DNA from 2 places in the Mesorhizobium sp. LSJC285A00 genome. Region 1 is predicted to be linked to the other one. Evidence: predicted binding sites of a transcription regulator. Region 1 holds the regulator's gene; the other holds the start of a gene.
The links. Region 1 encodes LexA, which represses DNA repair genes until DNA is damaged. Its sites were predicted from a motif close to TGTTCNNNNTGTGTTCNG; they were not measured.

Region 1 (13,815 bases):
GTTCATGTAGCATAGGAGGTCTGGGGCGCAAGGGGCAGACCCGATGGCTGGACGTGGCCGGGGCACGAAGGAAGGCGAAGGCGGCGAGGCAAGCGTCAGCGAACGCTCGCTGTTTGCCGATAGTCCCTATGCCGAGCCGCTGCCCCTCGCGCTGCCTGAGCCGCATCCCGGCATAGCGCCCGCGCTGCCCGGTGACGCGTTGCCGGCGCAAGTCACAGCGCCCGGATCTATCGCCCGACTGCGCAGACGGCTTCGCCGCCCGTCATGGCCCGCGCTCCGCCGCAGCCTTGCCGTGGCTGCCGACACGGAGCTCGACCGGGGCGTCGCCTTCCTGCTGGTCCCGGTTTTCCTGGCAGCCGGCGTCATCGTCTACTTCTCGCTGGCCGGCGAGCCGGGCTTTGCGCAGCCAATCGCCATTGTGGTGCTGGCGACATGTTGCGCTGTCGCCACGCGATCGCGGCCGAGGACGCATCTGTTCTGCATGGCCGCGATGCTGTGCGCGCTCGGCGTCGTCGCCGCCAAGGTCGAGACCTGGCGCGCCGGAACGCAGATGCTCGGCTCCGAGATTCAGACACGGCTGACCGGCCGCGTCGTCAGTCTCGAACAGATGGAAAGCGGCCGCATCAGGCTGACGCTCGACGTGGTTTCGACCGCTTACCCCGAGCTGCGCTACGCCCCGGAGCGGGTCAGGCTCTCGGCGCGGACCGTTCCCGCCGATATGACCGCCGGCTCCCTGATCACCGGCTATGCCAGGCTGTTGCCGCCGACCGGTCCGGTGCGGCCGGAGAGCTACGATTTCTCCTTCGACAGCTATTTCACCGGTATCGGCGGCAGCGGCTTCTTTCTCGGCAATCCGAAAACCATTGCTACGCAGGGACCGCCGCCGCTGACCGCACGGCTCTCCTCGGCAATCGAGAACGCGCGCGAAAACATTGCCGACCATATCAGGGGCAAGATCGGCGGCGCCGAAGGCGAGATTGCCGCGGCGCTGATTGTCGGCGTGCGCGCCGGCATCCCGGACGAGGTCAACGAAGCGATGCGGCGCACCGGCATCTACCACATCATCTCCATCTCCGGCCTGCACATGGCGCTGGTTGCCGGCACCATCATGGCGTTGCTGCGTGGCGCCTTTGCGCTGTTTCCCGTTTTCTCTTCGCGCCGGCCGGTGAAGAAATATGCGGCCGCGGCAGCGCTTGTCTCGATCGCCGCCTATCTCGTTATTTCAGGCGTCGTGGTTGCCGCCGAGCGCAGCTTCATCATGCTGGCGGTCATGCTTGTCGCCGTGCTGTTTGATCGCGCCGCACTCACCATGCGCAATCTGGCGATCTCCGCCATTGCCGTCATCCTGGTGTCGCCGCACGAGGTGGTCGGTCCCAGCTTCCAGATGTCGTTTGCCGCCACCGCCGCCCTTGTCGGCGCCTATGCCGGCTGGGCCGATTACCGCGCCGACAAGGTGAGAACGCCGCCGGCAAAGCGCTCCTTCGTCGGCTTCCTGTCGCGAAAATTCGCGCTGGCCATGGGCGGCCTCGCAATGACCTCGATCATCGCCGGCAGTGCAACCTTGCTGTTCGCCATCTGGCATTTTCAGCGTGTGTCGCCGCTCAGCCTGATCGCCAATCTGGCCGTGATGCCGATTGTTTCGTTGATCGTCATGCCCTTTGCCGTGCTCAGCGCACTGGCGATGCCGTTCGGCGCCGACGGGCCGTTCCTCTATGTGATGGGCAAGGGTCTGATGGCGATGATCGCTATATCGGCCTGGATTTCCGAGCGCTCGCCGGTCGACGCCGTCGGGCTGATCTCCATCCGCTCGGTGCTGTTAGTGGCGGTCGCCCTCGTCATCGCCACCATGGCCACCACCTGGCTCAGGTTGGCGGCCGTGCCTTTCGCGCTGGCCGGCCTGTTGACGGTGCCGCAGGTGCTTACGCCAGACGTGCTCATATCCGAGGATGCGCATCTGGTGGCCATGCCGATCGGTGGCGGCGAACTCGCCCTCAACCGCGAACGCTCCAACGAATTCACCACGGACAATTGGAAACGGGCGCTGCGGGCCGAAACCATTATCCCACCTGAGATTTTCGAGGCAACAGATACGCGGTTCGATCTCGATCCGCTCGATCTGCCGCCCGGCTCGCCCTTCTATTGCACCGGCGATCTCTGTATCGCCCGGCACCCTTCCGGAGCCATTGTAGCGCTTGCGAAAGACCGCAAGACGGCGCGGCCGGCCTGTGCCTTCGCGAGCCTGATCGTCATCGATGACGCCACCGCCTACAATCCGTGCCGCGACCCGCTGGTGCTGGTCGTGACGAAGAAACAGCTGGCCCGCGACGGCAGCGCCGCCGTCTTCTTCGATCCGCAATCGGCAGCTGCAGCGCCAACCATCCGCTTCGCCGTCGACAAGCCGTATCGCCCCTGGCACGAGCAACGCCGCTTCTCCCGCGAAGCGCGCGGCCTGCCGCCTTACAACCAGCGTGAAAAGTACAAACCCAAGCCGGCTCAGTAGCGCCGGATCAATCCGACAAGCTTGCCCTGCACCTTCACCCTGTCCGGTCCAAAAATGCGGGTCTCGTAGGCCGGGTTGGCGGCTTCCAGGGCGATCGAGGCGCCCTTGCGGCGGAAGCGTTTCAGGGTCGCTTCCTCATCGTCGACCAACGCCACCACGATCTCGCCGGGGCTGGCTGTGTCGGCATTGCGGATGATGACCGTGTCGCCATCGAAAATGCCGGCCTCGATCATCGAATCGCCCTTGACCTCGAGCGCGTAGTGTTCGCCGCCCATGATCATATCGGGCGGCACCGAGATCGAATGGGTCTGATGCTGGATGGCGTCGATCGGCACGCCGGCGGCGATGCGTCCCATAACCGGGATTGAAATCGCGGAAACGGCATCGTCATTGCCGGCCGACATCGAACGCGACGGCGAGCCCGGCTTGATCTGGCGGCCGAGACCGCCTTGGCCCAACGCGCCTTGTCCTTGGCCGCCTTGCCCTTGGCCGGTTTGACCAAGACTGCCCTGAATGATGCTCGGCGAAAACTTCCTCGCCGCATTGAGGCCTGGTGCGATCGAGTCGGGCAGCCGCAGCACTTCCAGCGCGCGCGCCCGGTTCGGCAGCCGGCGAATGAAACCGCGCTCCTCAAGCGCCGTGATCAGGCGGTGGATGCCGGACTTGGAGGCGAGGTCGAGCGCTTCCTTCATCTCGTCGAAGGACGGCGGGATTCCGCTCTCCTTCAGGCGTTCATGGATGAACATCAGAAGCTCATGTTGTTTGCGCGTCAGCATCGCGGCCCCCAAGGGTTCTGAAACCAGAATCAGAAAAAACAAACCCAGAACAAACACTATCTGTTCCAGTTGTGTTCCGCAACCTTTTAAAGTTTAATGAATGTGTTGACGTTTTGTTCAGCGTAACGTTCGGCGCTGCGAGCGCCGCCTGCGCCCATTGCCGGCAACGGGTGAAACGAAGCCAAAGTGCCCTGCGCGTCGGCTACGACCGCCGCTTCCTTTTCGGACGGGGCTGCGCAGCATCCGCGCCGGGTTCGCTCTGGGCATAGACCTGCAGCGTGTAGCCGATGTGAGCGGTCATCAGAGTTTTCGCACGTTCGACGTCGCGATCGAGGGCCGCTTCCATCAGGGCGGTATGGTGTTCGATCGCCACGGCGTCGCGCAGGGCCGCCACGGCCTTCCGGTGTCCATCCGTGCGACCGGCGGCGGCGCGCAGCGTCGGGACCAGACCCAGAAAGCGGTGATGGCGATGCAATTGGTCGGAAATCGTCGCATTGAAGCGCAGCAGCCAGCTGGATGTCGCGGCACTGAGCAGCGCCGCATGGAAGGCATCGTGTTTTTCGTACCACGCGTCGACCGCATCATCCGATGGATCGTCGAGAACAGACCCGCACCGTGAGAGACGATAGTGGGCGGCAACGACTGCGTCTTCCCACTCACGGTCGCCCTTCTCGATCGATTCCACCAGCAGGGGCAGTTCGACCACCAGCCGCGCACGCGCCAAATCCTCGAGCTCCGCCCGAGAGGCGGGAGCGACCGCAAACCCGCGGTTGCTGATGGCGGTCACAAGCCGTTCCGCCTCCAGCCGCGACAGCGCCTCGCGCAACGGCGTCCAGCCGATGCCGTAGGTGTTGCGCAGCGTGCTCAGCTTCAACGGCGCGGCAGGCGCCAGCCGGGTCGCAAGAATATCGCGCCTGAGCAGGCGATAGGCCACTTCCGTCTTCGAGGTCTGCTCGTCATCCAGCATCGTGATCCATCAGACATAAACGCTCGGCGGATCATTATATATCAAAGCCTTTCAATGGGTGAATTATATATAATGTTTGACAGTTCAAGGGCGATCACTCAAGATCGCCGGCATGTTTGGGCGGCAGGCTCCGCCGCGCGCGTTTGTCCATGGAGGGGCGCCGGATCATGAGCACGACACCCGATCTCGCTACAATCGAAGCAATGGATGCCGCCGATCCGCTGCGCTCCATGCGTGAACGCTTTGTCTTGCCGCAAGGCGTAATTTATCTCGACGGCAATTCGCTGGGTGCCGCGTCACCAGCCGTCTTCAGCGAATTGCAACAGGCCGCCACGCAGGAATGGGCGCAGGACCTCATTCGCGCCTGGAACACGGCTGGCTGGTTCAACATGCCGGTGGAACTGGGAGATCAGCTCGGACGACTGATCGGCGCGGCTGACGGGCAGACGGTGGTCTGCGACACAACCTCGATCAACATCTACAAGCTGCTGCACGCCGCGCTCGGCATGCGGCCGAATCGGTCGGTCATCGTTGCCGAGGGCGACAGTTTCCCGACCGACCTCTACATGGCCGAAGGCGTCGCCTCGACCCGGCCGGGAACGCGGCTGCGGCTGGAGGGCGTCGACGCGGCCGCAATCGAGGACCTGATCGACGACAGCGTTGCCGTCATCCTGGTCAACCACGTCAACTACAAATCCGGCCAGTTGCGCGACATGGCGGCGCTGACGCGCAAGGCACATGACGCCGGCGCGCTGATCATCTGGGATCTCTGCCACACCGCCGGCGCCTTGCCGGTCGAACTCGACCGTGCCAATGCCGATTTCGCTGTCGGCTGCACCTACAAATACCTCAATGGCGGCCCGGGCTCGCCGGCCTTCATCTACGCGGCCGAGCGCCACCATGGTGATATCAGCCAGCCGCTCAGCGGCTGGTGGGGCCATGCGCGGCCCTTTGCCTTCGAGCAGGGCTTTGCCATCGGCAGCGGCATCCGCCGCTTCCTATGCGGAACGCAGCCGGTGCTGTCGATGCGGGCGCTCAAGGGCGCGCTCGATATCTGGAACGACGTCGACATGGCGGCGGTGCGCAGAAAAAGCATCGCGCTGACCGACCTGTTTATCCAGCTCGTCGAAGCCAGATGCGGCGCCTACCGGCTTGAACTGGAAAGTCCTCGCGACGGCAGCCAGCGCGGCAGCCAGGTGTCGTTCCTCCACCCGCATGGCTATCAGGTGATGCGGGCGCTGATCGAGCGCGGCGTGATCGGCGATTTTCGGGCGCCGTCGACCATCCGTTTCGGCTTCACGCCGCTCTATGTCGGTTATGGCGATGTCTGGCAGGCGGTCGAAGCGCTGGAGGATATTTTGCGCACCGGCGCCTGGCAGGACGCCCGCTTCGCGGTGAAGACCGCGGTCACCTGAGGAACTAGAGCAATTTCAGGAAAAGTGTGAAGCGGTTTTCCGTCCGCAATTGCGTCAAATCAAAGAGCTAGAGCATTTCGCCGTTTACGTTAAACGGTGAAATGCTCTAGAGCCGGGTGCGGACCGTCCAGAGCTCCGGAAACAGCACGACCTCCAGCATCTTCTTCAGATAGGAGGCGCCTGAGGTGCCGCCGGTGCCGCGCTTCAAGCCGATGATGCGCTCGACCGTGGTGACGTGGTTGAAGCGCCAGCGGCGGAAATAATCCTCGAAGTCGACCAGCTTCTCGGCCAGTTCGTAGAGCATCCAGTAGCGCTGCGGGTCGCGGTAGACGGTTTGCCAGGCAGCCAGCACTTCTTCGTTCTCGACGCGCGTCTCGCGCCAGTCCGTGCGACTGGCGTCGGCGCCGATGTCGAAGCCATTGCGCGCCAAAAGCAGAAGCGCCTCATCATAGAGCGACGGCGTGGCCAGGATGGCTTCCAGCCTGTCCGTAAGGTCGGGCCGGTGCTTGTGCGGCCCGAGCATGGCAAGGTTGCGGTTGCCGGCCATGAACTCGATAGCGCGGTACTGCCACGACTGGAAGCCCGAGGATTGGCCGAGCGCGTCGCGAAACTCGGTGTATTCGCTTGGCGTCATCGTGCGCAGCACGTCCCAGGCATTGTTGAGCTGCTCGAAGATGCGCGCGACGCGAGACAGCATCTTGAAGCTCGGTTCGAGGCGGTCGGCGCGGATAGAGCGGATCGCGGCGCCGATCTCGTGCAAAGCGAGCTTCATCCACAATTCCGATGTCTGATGCTGGATGATGAACAGCATCTCGTCATGGGCCGAAGACAGCGGCGCCTGCGCATCGAGCACCTTGTCCAGCTGCAGATAGTCGCTGTAGGACATCCGCTCCTTGAACGACATCTGCGCGCCATCGGACGCCGGATCGTGCGGCTTAATCAATTGCTCTTCTCCGCGCGCAACCGGAAGCGCTGGATCTTGCCGGTCTGGGTTTTGGGCAAGGCGTCGATGAACTTCACCGAACGCGGATATTTGTAGGGCGCGATCGTTGCCTTGACGTGGTCCTGCAGGCGTTTGACGGTCAATGCGTCCGGCGAAACACCTTGCACAAGCACGATATGCGCCTCGACGATCTGGCCGCGTTCACCGTCCTCGGCGCCGGTCACCGCGCATTCGGCGACGTCGGGATGCGAGAGCAGCGCCGCTTCGACCTCGGGGCCGGCGATGTTGTAGCCGGCGCTGACGATCATGTCGTCGGAACGCGCGGCGAAGTGGAAGAAGCCATCCTCGTCCTGCGTGAACGTATCGCCGGTGAGATTCCAGCCATCGCGGACATAGTCCTTTTGCCTGGCATCGGCCATGTAGCGGCAGCCGGTCGGGCCGCGCACCGCCAGCCGGCCAGTAGAGCCGCGCGGCAGCTCCCGCATCTCGTCATCGACGATGCGTGCCTGATAGCCGCCGACGGGTTTGCCGGTGGAGGCCGGCTTCATGTCGTCGAAGCGGTTGGAGATGAAGATATGCAGCATCTCGGTGGCGCCGATCCCATCGAGGATCGGCTTGCCGGTCTTCTCAGTCCATTCCTCGAAGACAGGCGCCGGCAGCGTCTCGCCCGCCGAAACCGCGACGCGCAGCGAGGACAGGTCAGCGCCTTGATCCATGGCCTTGAGCATGGCCCGATAGGCGGTTGGAGCGGTGAAGGAAATGGTCGCTTTGTAGGTCTCGATGATGTGGATCATGTTGGGTGGCGTCGCCTGTTCCAGCAGCGTCGCCGCGGCGCCGAAACGCAGCGGGAAGATGGCGAGCCCGCCAAGACCGAAGGTAAAGGCAAGGGGCGGGGAGCCGACGAAGATGTCGTCGGGCGTCACCTCCAGGATTTCGCGGGCATAGGCGTCGGCGACGATCAGCAGGTCGCGGTGGAAATGCATCGTCGCCTTCGGCACGCCGGTGGTGCCGGAGGTGAAGCCGAGCAGGGCGACATCGTCGCGGCCGGTGTTGACGGCAGTGAAGGTGACCGGCTTGTCGAGGGCGGCGCGGTCGAGTTCCGCGTCATGGTTGGCCGTGCCGTCGAAGCCAATGACCTGCTTGAGATACGCACTGCCCTTGGCGCAGGCGGTCATCTCGTCCATCAGCCTTGTATCGCAAAGCGCAACCGTGATTTCCGCCTTGTCGACGATCTTGGCGAGTTCGCCGGCGCGCAGCATCGGCATGGTGTTGACGACCACCGCGCCAACCTTGGTGGCGGCCAGCCAACAGGCGACCATGGCCGGGTTGTTGGCCGAGCGGATCAGCACCCGGTTGCCCGGCTTGACGCCATAATTCTCGACCAGGGCATGGGCGAGCCTGTTGGTCCAGTCGGACAGTTCCTTGTAGGTGCGGCGGCGGCCATTGCCGATCAGCGCGGTGTGGTCGCCGAACCCTTTTTCGACCAGCCTGTCGGTCAATTCGACGCCGGCATTTATGTGGTCGGGATAGTCGAAGCCGTCGAGCAAAAACTCCGGCCATTGCTCCGGCGGCGGCAGGTTGTCGCGCGTGAATGTGTCGATATGCGCTGATGGCCCAAGCATTTTCGGCTGCCCCTGTCTGCCTCGCGCCCATGGCTGAACAAGGCGCAGGATCGCACCAGTCGAAATTTGTTTCAAGCCTAAAATGTTTTTAGGTCGCAGCATTGACGCCGCCCTGTTCGGCGGCCATTCCTGTCGACTGAACTGAAGCCATCCGGGAGGGATGCAGATGCTCCAACATCGTGTTGCCGATTGGGACAATGCCTACGCCAACGGCGACAACATTGCCGGCAGCAATCGCTGGCCGGCCGCGTGGGACACACCGGCACAGGCTTTTCGCGACACAATGTCGGCGTCCGGTCGGGCCAAGCTCGACATCGCCTATGGCGACAGCCCGCGCAACAGGCTCGATCTGTTCCTTCCCGATGTCATGCCCAAAGGGCTCGTCGTCTTCATCCATGGCGGTTACTGGAAGGCGTTCGACAACAAGCCATGGTCGCATCTGGCCAACGGCGCGGTTGCCAATGGCTTTGCCGTGGCAATGCCGACTTACACGCTTTGTCCCGACATACGCATTTCCGGCATCGTTAGGGAAATCGCGGCGGCGATCGGCAAGGCGGCGACGATGGTCGGCGGGCCGGTGATCCTGACCGGGCATTCCGCCGGCGGCCATCTCGCCTCCAGGATGGTGACGACAACGACACCCCTGGCCGCCGATGTGGCGGGCCGCGTGCGCAATGTCGTCTCGATCTCCGGCGTCCATGACCTGCGGCCAATCATGCGGACGGGGATGAACGCGACACTGGCCATCGATGAAGCGGAAGCACTGGCCGAAAGCCCGGTTCTGCTGCGCCCCATGCAGGGCGCGCGCATCACCTGCTGGGCCGGCGGCGGCGAGCGGGCGGAGTTCCTGCGCCAGAATGCGCTGCTTGCCAACATCTGGATCGGCCTCGGCGCCACGACCAGCACAGTGGTCGAGCCGGACCGGCATCATTTCAGCATCGTCGACGGGCTTGCCGATCCGACACATCCGCTGACGCGGACATTGCTGGCGGAGTAACAACCAGTCTTATCTCTTGGAATTAACGGCTTGGATCCGCGACCTTCAGCGCAACATCAGAACGCTGCAAGCAGCGCCTGCTTCTGCCGCCGGAGCGAAGGGCTCGCGCACGATCAGGCCGTTGGCGTCGGCCAGCATTCTCAGCATCGAGGAATCCTGGATGCCGAATGGTGTCGCCACCAATGCGCCGGCTTCTTCCCGGACCACGGCGCGCACATAGTCTTGCCTTAGATCATTGGCCGGCATCGCGGCGCCAAGCTGAGCCTGGCGGATGTCCTGCCGGTGGGGACGGCCGCCGAGCTGCGCCAATAGCGGCTTCAGGAACAATTGCGAGCAGACCAGGCTCGCCACCGGATTGCCGGGCAGGCCGATGCACCTGATATCGCCCAGCCGCCCGAACATCAGCGGCTTGCCCGGGCGCATGGCGAGCTTCCAGAAGTCGAGGTTCATGCCTTCGCCGGTCAGCACGTCATGAACGAGATCATGGTCGCCGACCGAGGCGCCGCCGAGCGTGACGATGACGTCGGCTTTCGCATCGACCGCCTTTTTCACCAGCGCCGCGATCGCTTCCTTGCGATCGGCCGCTATACCGAGATCGAGCGCGCGAGCGCCGACCGACTGCGCCACAGCAGCGACGCCATAGGCGTTGGACGAGATGATCTGGGCGGGGCCAGGTTCGCTGCCCGGTGGCAGCAATTCGTCGCCGGTGGCGATGATGGCGACCAGCGGCCGTTGCACCACGTTCAACCGGGGATGATTGGCCGACGCCGCCAGCGACAATGCAGCCGGATCGAGCACGCGGCCTTTCTCCAGCAGCACGTCGCCTTGGGCAAAATCCAGTCCAAGGCGGCGGATGTTGCGGTTCTTCGCCGTCGGTTCGGTGACCTCGATCCGGCCACCGCCGAGATCGCGAACATTTTCCTGGATGACGATCGTGTCTGCGCCTTCAGGCAGCGGCGCGCCGGTGAAGACGCGCACGGCCTCGGATTTACCCACTGTGCCGTCAAAGCCTCGCCCTGCGGGCGCCATTCCGATCACCGAAAGCCGCGCCGGGGCCGACGCCACATCCTGCGCCCGTGCGGCATAGCCGTCCATGGCAGATGCATTGAAAGGCGGCTGGGTACGCAGCGCCACGACCGGCTCCGCCAGCACCCGGCCGGCCGCATCCGCCAGCGCGACCCTTTCACCGGGCAACGCCACAGCGCCGTCGAGTAGGCGTTGAAGCGCCTCGGCGACCGGAACCAGCGCCATTTACGAACCCGCCTTGTAGTCGCCGGACTTGCCGCCGGTCTTTTCCACCAGCTGTATACCGGAAATCACCATGGCGCGGTCGACCGCCTTGGCCATGTCGTAAATGGTCAGGCACGCGACAGATGCCGCGGTCAGCGCCTCCATCTCGACCCCGGTCTTGCCGGTGACGCGGGCGAGCGCGGTGACCCTAAGGCCGGGCAGCGTGGTGTCCGGTTCGATGTCGACCGACACCTTGGTCAAAAGCAGCGGATGGCAGAGCGGAATCAGCTCATGCGTCTTCTTGGCCGCCATGATGCCGGCAATGCGCGCGGTACCCAGCACATCGCCCTTCTTGGCGTCGCCGTCGAGGATCATCTTCAGGGTTTCGGCCCGCATCGAGACAAAGCCCTCGGCGACCGCCGTGCGCGTCGTCTCCGCCTTCTCGCCGACATCGACCATGTTGGCCTCGCCCTTGGCGCCGAGATGGGTGAGGGCGGCTGCCATCCTCAGATGGCCTCTGCTTTCGCCTTGCCTGTCAAAAGCAGCCGCGTTGCCGCAGCGACATCCTCTTGCCGCATCAGGCTCTCGCCGACGAGGAAGGTGCTGATGCCGGTCTTTTGCATCCTGAAGCAATCGTCGTGGGTGAAAATTCCGCTCTCGCTGACCAGCAATCGGCCGCCCGGCACCATCGATGCCAGCCGTTCCGAGGTCTCGAGGCTGGTCTCGAATGTTCTGAGATTGCGGTTGTTGATGCCGATCAGCTGCGACGAGAGTTTTACCGCGCGCTGCGTCTCGGCCTCGTCATGCACCTCGATCAGCGCGTCCATGCCGAGTTCGAACGCGGTCGCTTCCAATTCGCTCGCCAAGGCATCATCGACGCTGGCCATGATGATCAGGATGGCATCGGCGCCCCATGCGCGAGCCTCGTAGACCTGGTAAGGGTCGAACAGGAAATCCTTGCGCAGCGCGGGCAGGGACACTGCCTTCCGTGCACTGATGAGAAATTCCGGCGCGCCCTGGAAGGATGGCGCATCGGTCAGCACCGAAAGACAGGCGGCACCGCCTTTCTCATAGGCCTGCGCCAGTGCGGGCGGGTCGAAATCGGCGCGGATCAAGCCTTTGGATGGGCTTGCCTTTTTGATCTCGGCGATCAGGCCGAAGCTGCCCGATCTGCGCTTCGCCTCAAGCGCCCTCAGAAAGCCACGCGGTGCGTCGGCATCCTTGGCTCGCGCCTTGATCTCGGCCAACGGTATACGCGCCTTCGCCGCCGCGATCTCGTCGCGCTTGTAGGCCTCGATCTTGCGCAGAATGTCAGCCACGGCTCATCCGTTCGAAATCTCGACCAGCCTGTCGAGCACGCCCAGCGCCCGGCCGCTGTCAATGGCCTGTGTGGCCGCGGCCATGCCGTCGGCAAGCGTCGTCGCCTTGCCGGCCACCACCATGCCGGCGCCGGCGTTCATCAGCACCGTATCGCGATAGGCCCCGGCAGCACCTCTCAGCATGTCGCGCAACGCCTTGGCGTTGTAGGGGGCATCGCCGCCGCGCAGCTCGTCCTTGCTGTGGCGCTGCAGGCCGACCGCTTCCGGGGTTAGCGTGAAATGACGGATCTCGCCACCGGCCAGTTCCGCAACCACAGTCTCGCCGGTGGTAGTGATCTCGTCATAGCCGTCGCCATGGACGACCCAGGCATGCTCGGTGCCCAGCGCCCTCAATGTCTCGGCCACCGGCACGATCCATTCCGGCAGGAACACGCCGACCATCTGCCTGCTGACGCCGGCCGGATTGGACAGCGGTCCGAGCAGGTTGAAGATGGTGCGCGTGCCGAGCTCGACGCGGGTCGGGCCGACATGCTTCATCGCCGGGTGGTGCGCCGGCGCGAACATGAAGCCGACGCCGGCCTCCTGGATGCAACGGCCGATCACCTCTGGCGGGATATCGATCTTGACGCCGAGCGCGACCAGCACGTCGGCAGCGCCCGTCAGCGACGACAGGCCGCGATTGCCGTGCTTGGCGACCGGCACGCCGCAGCCTGCAATGACGAAGGCCGAGGCGGTCGAGATGTTGACCGAATGCGAATTGTCGCCGCCCGTGCCGACAATGTCGATGGCGCCCTCAGGAGCTTCGACGCGCAGCATCTTGGCACGCATGGTGGCGACGGCGCCGGAAATCTCGCTCACGGTCTCCCCGCGCACGCGCAACGCCATCAGGAAGCCGCCGATCTGGCCCGGCGTCGCGTCGCCAGACATGATGATGTCGAAAGCTTCGCGCGCTTCCTCGAAGGTAAGCCCGGTTCCCGTGGCGACCTTGGCGATATGGGTCTTCAGGGCGCTCATTGGGCCAAGACGCTCATTGGGCTAAGGCCATTCATTGGGCGAGGGCTTGGGCAACGGCGGCCTGGTCGACGCTGACGGCGTACTGCGTCTGCAACTGCGCCACCAGCTGGTCGAGCAGATCGTCGGACATGCCTTGCGTGAAGGATTTTTGCGCATCGTCGGGTACCGAGCTGGCGTCGGCTCCGGCCGGCTCGAACACTTCGGCGACCTTGAACAGGATCTGGCCGTCGCCGGTGGGCGAGGGGATCAGCCCGGTGCCGCCTTCGCCGACGCCGAACATCGCAGCAGCACCCTCCTTGCCGAAATCGACATCGTCGGCCTCGCGCTTCACGCCGCGCTTGGTCTGCTTTTCAAGCTTCAGTTCGCCGGCGATGACGTCGAGTGTGGTGCCAGCCTTGAGGCGCTTGTCGAGTTCGTCTGCTTTCGCGGTCAGCCGCTTGGTCGTTTCCTCTGTCGTCCAGTCCGCCACCACGCGCTGGCGGACTTCGTCCAGCGTGCGGTCGCGAGCCGGCGTGATCGATGTCAGTTCATAGAACACGAAGCCGTTGTTAGGCGTGGTCAGGGCTTGATTCTCGGTGTTGGGCTCGGCCTCGAACACCGCCTTGATGAGGTCCGGCGATGCCGGCAGGTCCTTGATGATGGTGCCGTCCGGCTTGAGGCCGGTGCGGTCTATGGCCTCGACGGTAACGTCCTTGAGCTTCAGTTTGGCGGCGGCTTCGGCCAGCGTGCTGCCGGCGGCGCGGGTGTCTTCGTAATTGTCGTGCACGTCGAGCAGGATGCGGCTTGCTTCGCCAAGCGCCAGATCCTTGCGGATCTGGTCTGACACTTCCGCCAGCGGCTTCACCGTCTCCGGTTTGATCTCGGTAACGCGCAAAAGCACCGGACCGAACGCGCCCTGGACGACCGGGCTGACTTCGTTGACGGCAAGCGCGAATGCGGCATCGGCGACCGCCTTGTCGGTGATCTTGTCCTTGGAGAGCGTGCCGAGCAGCGTGTCGGCCGGGGTCTTGCCCTGCGCGGTGACGATCTTGT
Region 2 (4,413 bases), on a different contig from region 1:
TCCTGGCGTAGGTCACCCCGTCAGCCGCCTGCAAAGTCGATGCCAGGGTATTTGTCTCCAATTGGGACAAGGCTTCCACCATCAGCGTGGCAGCAATATTCATCAAGCGGTCGTGCAGATCGCCGGCCGTCATGTCGGGCTCTATGGCGCATTTTTCAACCAGTGCCACCGGACCGGTGTCCAGGCCCTCTTCCATGCGCATCACCATCATGCCGGTTTCGACGTCGCCGGCCATAATGGCTCGCTGGATGGGAGCTGCACCACGCCAACGCGGCAAAAGCGAGGCGTGGCCATTGAGGCAGCCGAGGCGCGGAGCCTCCAGAATAGCCTTCGGCAACAGCAAACCATACGCGACGACGACTGCGACATCGGCACGCAACGCATGGAAAGCAGCTTGCTCGCCCTCGCCCTTCAGCGACAGCGGCGTGCGCACTTCGATGCCCAGCCGCTCAGCCTCGCGCTGCACCGGCGACGGTGTGAGCTCCAGACCGCGGCGGCCGGCGGCGCGCGGCGGCTGGGTGTAGGCGGCTGCTATCTCGTGCTCGGCCTCGGCAATCGCGCGCAGCACCGGCACCGAAAACTCTGGCGTGCCTATGAAGATGACGCGAAGCGGCATCTTCCCTATCCCACCAGCTTGCCCGGCGCCTTGTCCTTGGCGAGCTTCTTGAACTTCTTGACCACCATGTCGCGCTTCAGCTTCGAGATGTGGTCGATGAACAGCACACCGTTGAGATGGTCGATCTCGTGCTGCAGGCAGGTCGCCATCAGGCCTTCGGCCTCGATCTCCTGCAGCTTGCCGTCGCGGTCGAGATATTTCACGCGCACCGAGGCGGGACGCTCGACCTCGGCGTAATAGTCCGGGATCGACAGGCAGCCTTCCTCGTAGACCGAGCGAGCGTCGGCGCTTTCGAGGATTTCGGGATTGATGAAGACATGCGGCGCCGGCGGCTCGTCTTCCTTGGCGAGGTCGATGACCAGCATGCGCAGCGGCTCGCCGATCTGGATTGCGGCCAAGCCGATGCCCGGCGCATCATACATCGTCGCCAGCATGTCGTCGGCCAGTTTGCGCAAAGGCGCGTCGACGCGTTCGACCGGTTTGGAAACCTGGCGCAGGATAGGATCGGGAAGGATGATGAGCGGCTTGATCGACATGGCGCCTCACCTAAAACGTCGCAGGAGAAGCGTCAACCGGTGCGAATCGGTCTCGTTCACGTTTTGATCTGTGCCAGGTCTGCGAATCGGCTATGCTGGCGGGATGAACGACCTGAGCACCATCCTTTCCGAACCCGTTGCCCGGCTTGGCGCTACGACGATCACGCTCGGCCATGCACTGGCCATCGGCGCGCTGGTGTTTCTCGGCCTGTTCCTGGCGCTTGTCGTGGCGCTGTGGCGATCGGCCAAGGCGCGCACCATCGCCGCGGCGGAAGCTGCCGACCACGCCCGCGACGCCGAGGCGCGGATGGCCGGCATTTTGCAAAGCCAGGCCGAGATGCAGGGCCGCATGGGCGCCATCGCCGACGTGTTCGGCGCAAGGCAGGCCGAACTCAACCAGTCGATCGGCCAGCGCCTCGACGCCATGACCGGCAGGCTCGGTCAAACCATGACCGAACAGACCAAATCGACGCATGAGAGCCTCGCCAAACTGCAGGAACGGCTGGCGGTCATCGACACCGCGCAAGGCAACATTCAGTCGCTGGCCGGCCAGGTCGTGCAATTGCAGGCGATCCTGTCCAACAAGCAGACGCGCGGCGCCTTCGGCCAGTCGCGCATGGAGGCGATCGTCGCCGACGGCCTTCCGATGGGCGCCTACGAGTTCCAGGCAACGCTGTCAAACGGCAGCCGTCCCGACTGCCTGGTCAGGATGCCGAACGGTGCGCCGCAGCTTGCCATCGACGCCAAGTTTCCGCTGGAAGCCTGGAACGCCATCCGCGCCGCCGATGGCGCCGAACAACAGAAGATCGCGGCCCAGGCTTTCCGCCGCGACATCGAAATTCACGTCCGCGATATCTCGGAAAAATACCTGATCCAGGGCGAGACGCAGGACACCGCCTTCATGTTCGTGCCGTCGGAATCGGTGTTCGCCGAAATCCACGAGAATTTTGACGCCGTGGTCCAGAAGGCGCACCGGGCGCGTGTCATCATCGTCTCGCCGTCGCTTTTGATGCTGTCGATCCAGGTCATCCAGGCCATCCTCAAGGACGCCCGCATGCGCGAACAGGCGCATCTGATCCAGGGCGAGGTGATCCGGCTGATGGAGGACGTCGCGCGTGTCGACGAACGCGTGCGCCGGCTGCAAACGCATTTTGGCCAGTCGGCCAAGGATATCGACGAGATACTGGTGTCGACCTCGAAGGTGACCAAGCGCGGCCAAAAGATCGAAGCGCTGGAGTTTGGCGAAAGCGAAGCCGAAGTGCGCGGTGGCGGACCCGCCAAGGCCGAAGCCGGGGTGCGGGTGGCGGATTCCAAGACGGGGCAGCTCAGGCTACGTGTCGTCGAAGGCGACGATTAAAGTCTTTGTTTTGATGCATGTCGTTGTCCCAGAACCGCGGCACACTTCTGGGCGCCATGCATTAGACCGTAGCCACGATCACGTGCGCCTGGATCTTGGCCGCAACCTCGCCGCTGCCGTGTCTGGCTGCAATCACGGACGCGGCGTGATCGGTTGCGGCTTCCAGTTTTCCTCTGGCCTCGATTTCGTTGCGAAGCGGAGTTCCCTGGCAATAGGCAACCGCCGGAAGGCGCGGCGAGGAGGCACGGCTTTGTTCGGCCCTCGTGTCGATCACCACACGGGAGAAACCTGCGGCTTCCAACTCGCCGCGGATCAATGCAATGTCATTGTAGCCGTGCGGCGTGCGGGCGAGAAAGCGGGGCGGATCGTTCGGAAAAATCTCCGCAAGAGCATTCGTCACATCATTGGCGAATACATTCTCTTCGATGCGATCCCACACGTTGAACAGGAAATGGCCGCCGGTCTTCAGGACCCGCTTTGCTTCGCGATAGCCGGCGGCTCGGTCGGGAAAGAACATCGCGCCGAACTGACAGCAAACGAGATCGAAAGCCGCATCTTCGAACGGCAGCGCCAGAGCATCCGCCTGACGCCATTGTATACGACTGTCGGGAGCTTGTCGCGAGGCCGCGTAGTCGAGCATAGGCTGGTTGAGGTCGGTCACGACATAGCTTGCGCCGGGAGACAGTTTTGGAGCCAATGCGCGGGTGACAACGCCGGTACCGGCGGCGACTTCCAGGACGGCGCCGGGCGACAAGGACGCTGCCCGTCGTGCCAAATCCGCGGCGAACGGCTCGAAGATCAGCGGCACCATGTAATGGTCGTAGTTTTCCGGAATCGAGCCGGCAAACACTTTGTCCGTTTCCGACATTGCTATCCCCCGCCATCCGTTTGATGGCTAGCCTAGCACATTATTGGCTGGTTTGGGCCGCGTTTAACCGGGAGGCAGGTGCTACTGCGCCTCTACGATGCTTACGCCCTCGAATTCCGGAAGCCAGTGCAGGGCCGATCGGTGCCATTTCTGTTGGGTCGGAACGAGATCCTCGCGTTGCCGCGCGGTCCCCGCCCTGATCCCATAGACCTTCGGCCCGTCGCCAACCGACGTTGCGTAAAGATGGGAACCGCAGTCGCCGCAGAACGCCTGGGCACGCTTGGCGCCGCTCGATCCCGTCTTGATATAAACCTTCGGTGTGCCCTTTGTGATCCTATAATGATCCTCAGGCGCGGGAACAGTGACACGAAAGGCGGTACCGGTCAGTTGCTGGCAGTCGGTGCAATGACAGATAGAGGTCTTTTCCGGGTCGACGTCTGCTTCATAAGTTATGGCGCCGCAATGGCACCCACCATCGATTTTCATCGTTGATTCTCCGAAATCCGTCGGGTGATCTTAGCGGGACCAGGCGATGGCGCCAACGGTGGACTGCTGGTCCAGAACTAGTCCGACGCCGCCTCGACCTGCTTGCGCCGGTGCTCCCAGGTTCCGGTCGTCTGCGGCTTGACGAACAGTCTGGTGATCTCCGGCATTTCTTTTTTCAAGAGCGCCTCGATGCGCTCGACACAGGCTTCGATCTCAGGCGCCGTCAGATGGTCCTCGAATTCGATGCTCAGCCCAGCGACGATCTGTTGCGGGCCGAGATGGACGGTGAGAACGCCGTTGGCCCGCTGCACTGCCGGATCCTGCTGGGCGATGGCCAGCACCTTGGCCTGCACTTCCGGCGAGGCCGGCTCACCGATGAGCAATCCCTTGCTTTCGCGCGCCAGAAAGATGGCGGTGGCGCCGAGGATCATCGCGATGCCGATCGAGGCGACGCCGTCGAGCTCGGGCATGTCGAGGAGTTCGGCCGCCAATATGCCGGCGAAGGCGACGAACAGACCGAGCAGGGCGGCGCTGTCCTCGAACAGGATCG

Region 2: a site for LexA is predicted at 1,206-1,223, ahead of X726_RS140300 (DNA recombination protein RmuC). Genes of this name have one in related genera too.

What each region holds. Positions count from the first base shown of each region.
Region 1 is NZ_AYVK01000024.1:112,770-126,584, forward strand. Features, by position in the region: gene X726_RS149825 (ComEC/Rec2 family competence protein) at 44-2,500, shown strand; gene lexA (transcriptional repressor LexA) at 2,494-3,276, opposite strand; gene X726_RS149815 (GntR family transcriptional regulator) at 3,479-4,243, opposite strand; gene kynU (kynureninase) at 4,411-5,658, shown strand; gene kynA (tryptophan 2,3-dioxygenase) at 5,765-6,601, opposite strand; gene X726_RS149800 (AMP-binding protein) at 6,598-8,223, opposite strand; gene X726_RS149795 (alpha/beta hydrolase) at 8,390-9,220, shown strand; gene glp (gephyrin-like molybdotransferase Glp) at 9,266-10,471, opposite strand; gene moaC (cyclic pyranopterin monophosphate synthase MoaC) at 10,472-10,954, opposite strand; gene trpC (indole-3-glycerol phosphate synthase TrpC) at 10,957-11,769, opposite strand; gene trpD (anthranilate phosphoribosyltransferase) at 11,773-12,783, opposite strand; gene X726_RS149770 (peptidyl-prolyl cis-trans isomerase) at 12,815-13,815, opposite strand, start outside.
Region 2 is NZ_AYVK01000053.1:33,331-37,743, reverse strand. Features, by position in the region: gene fmt (methionyl-tRNA formyltransferase) at 1-616, opposite strand, end outside; gene def (peptide deformylase) at 622-1,152, opposite strand; gene X726_RS140300 (DNA recombination protein RmuC) at 1,256-2,509, shown strand; gene X726_RS140305 (class I SAM-dependent methyltransferase) at 2,571-3,377, opposite strand; gene X726_RS140310 (GFA family protein) at 3,459-3,863, opposite strand; gene X726_RS140315 (cation diffusion facilitator family transporter) at 3,941-4,413, opposite strand, start outside.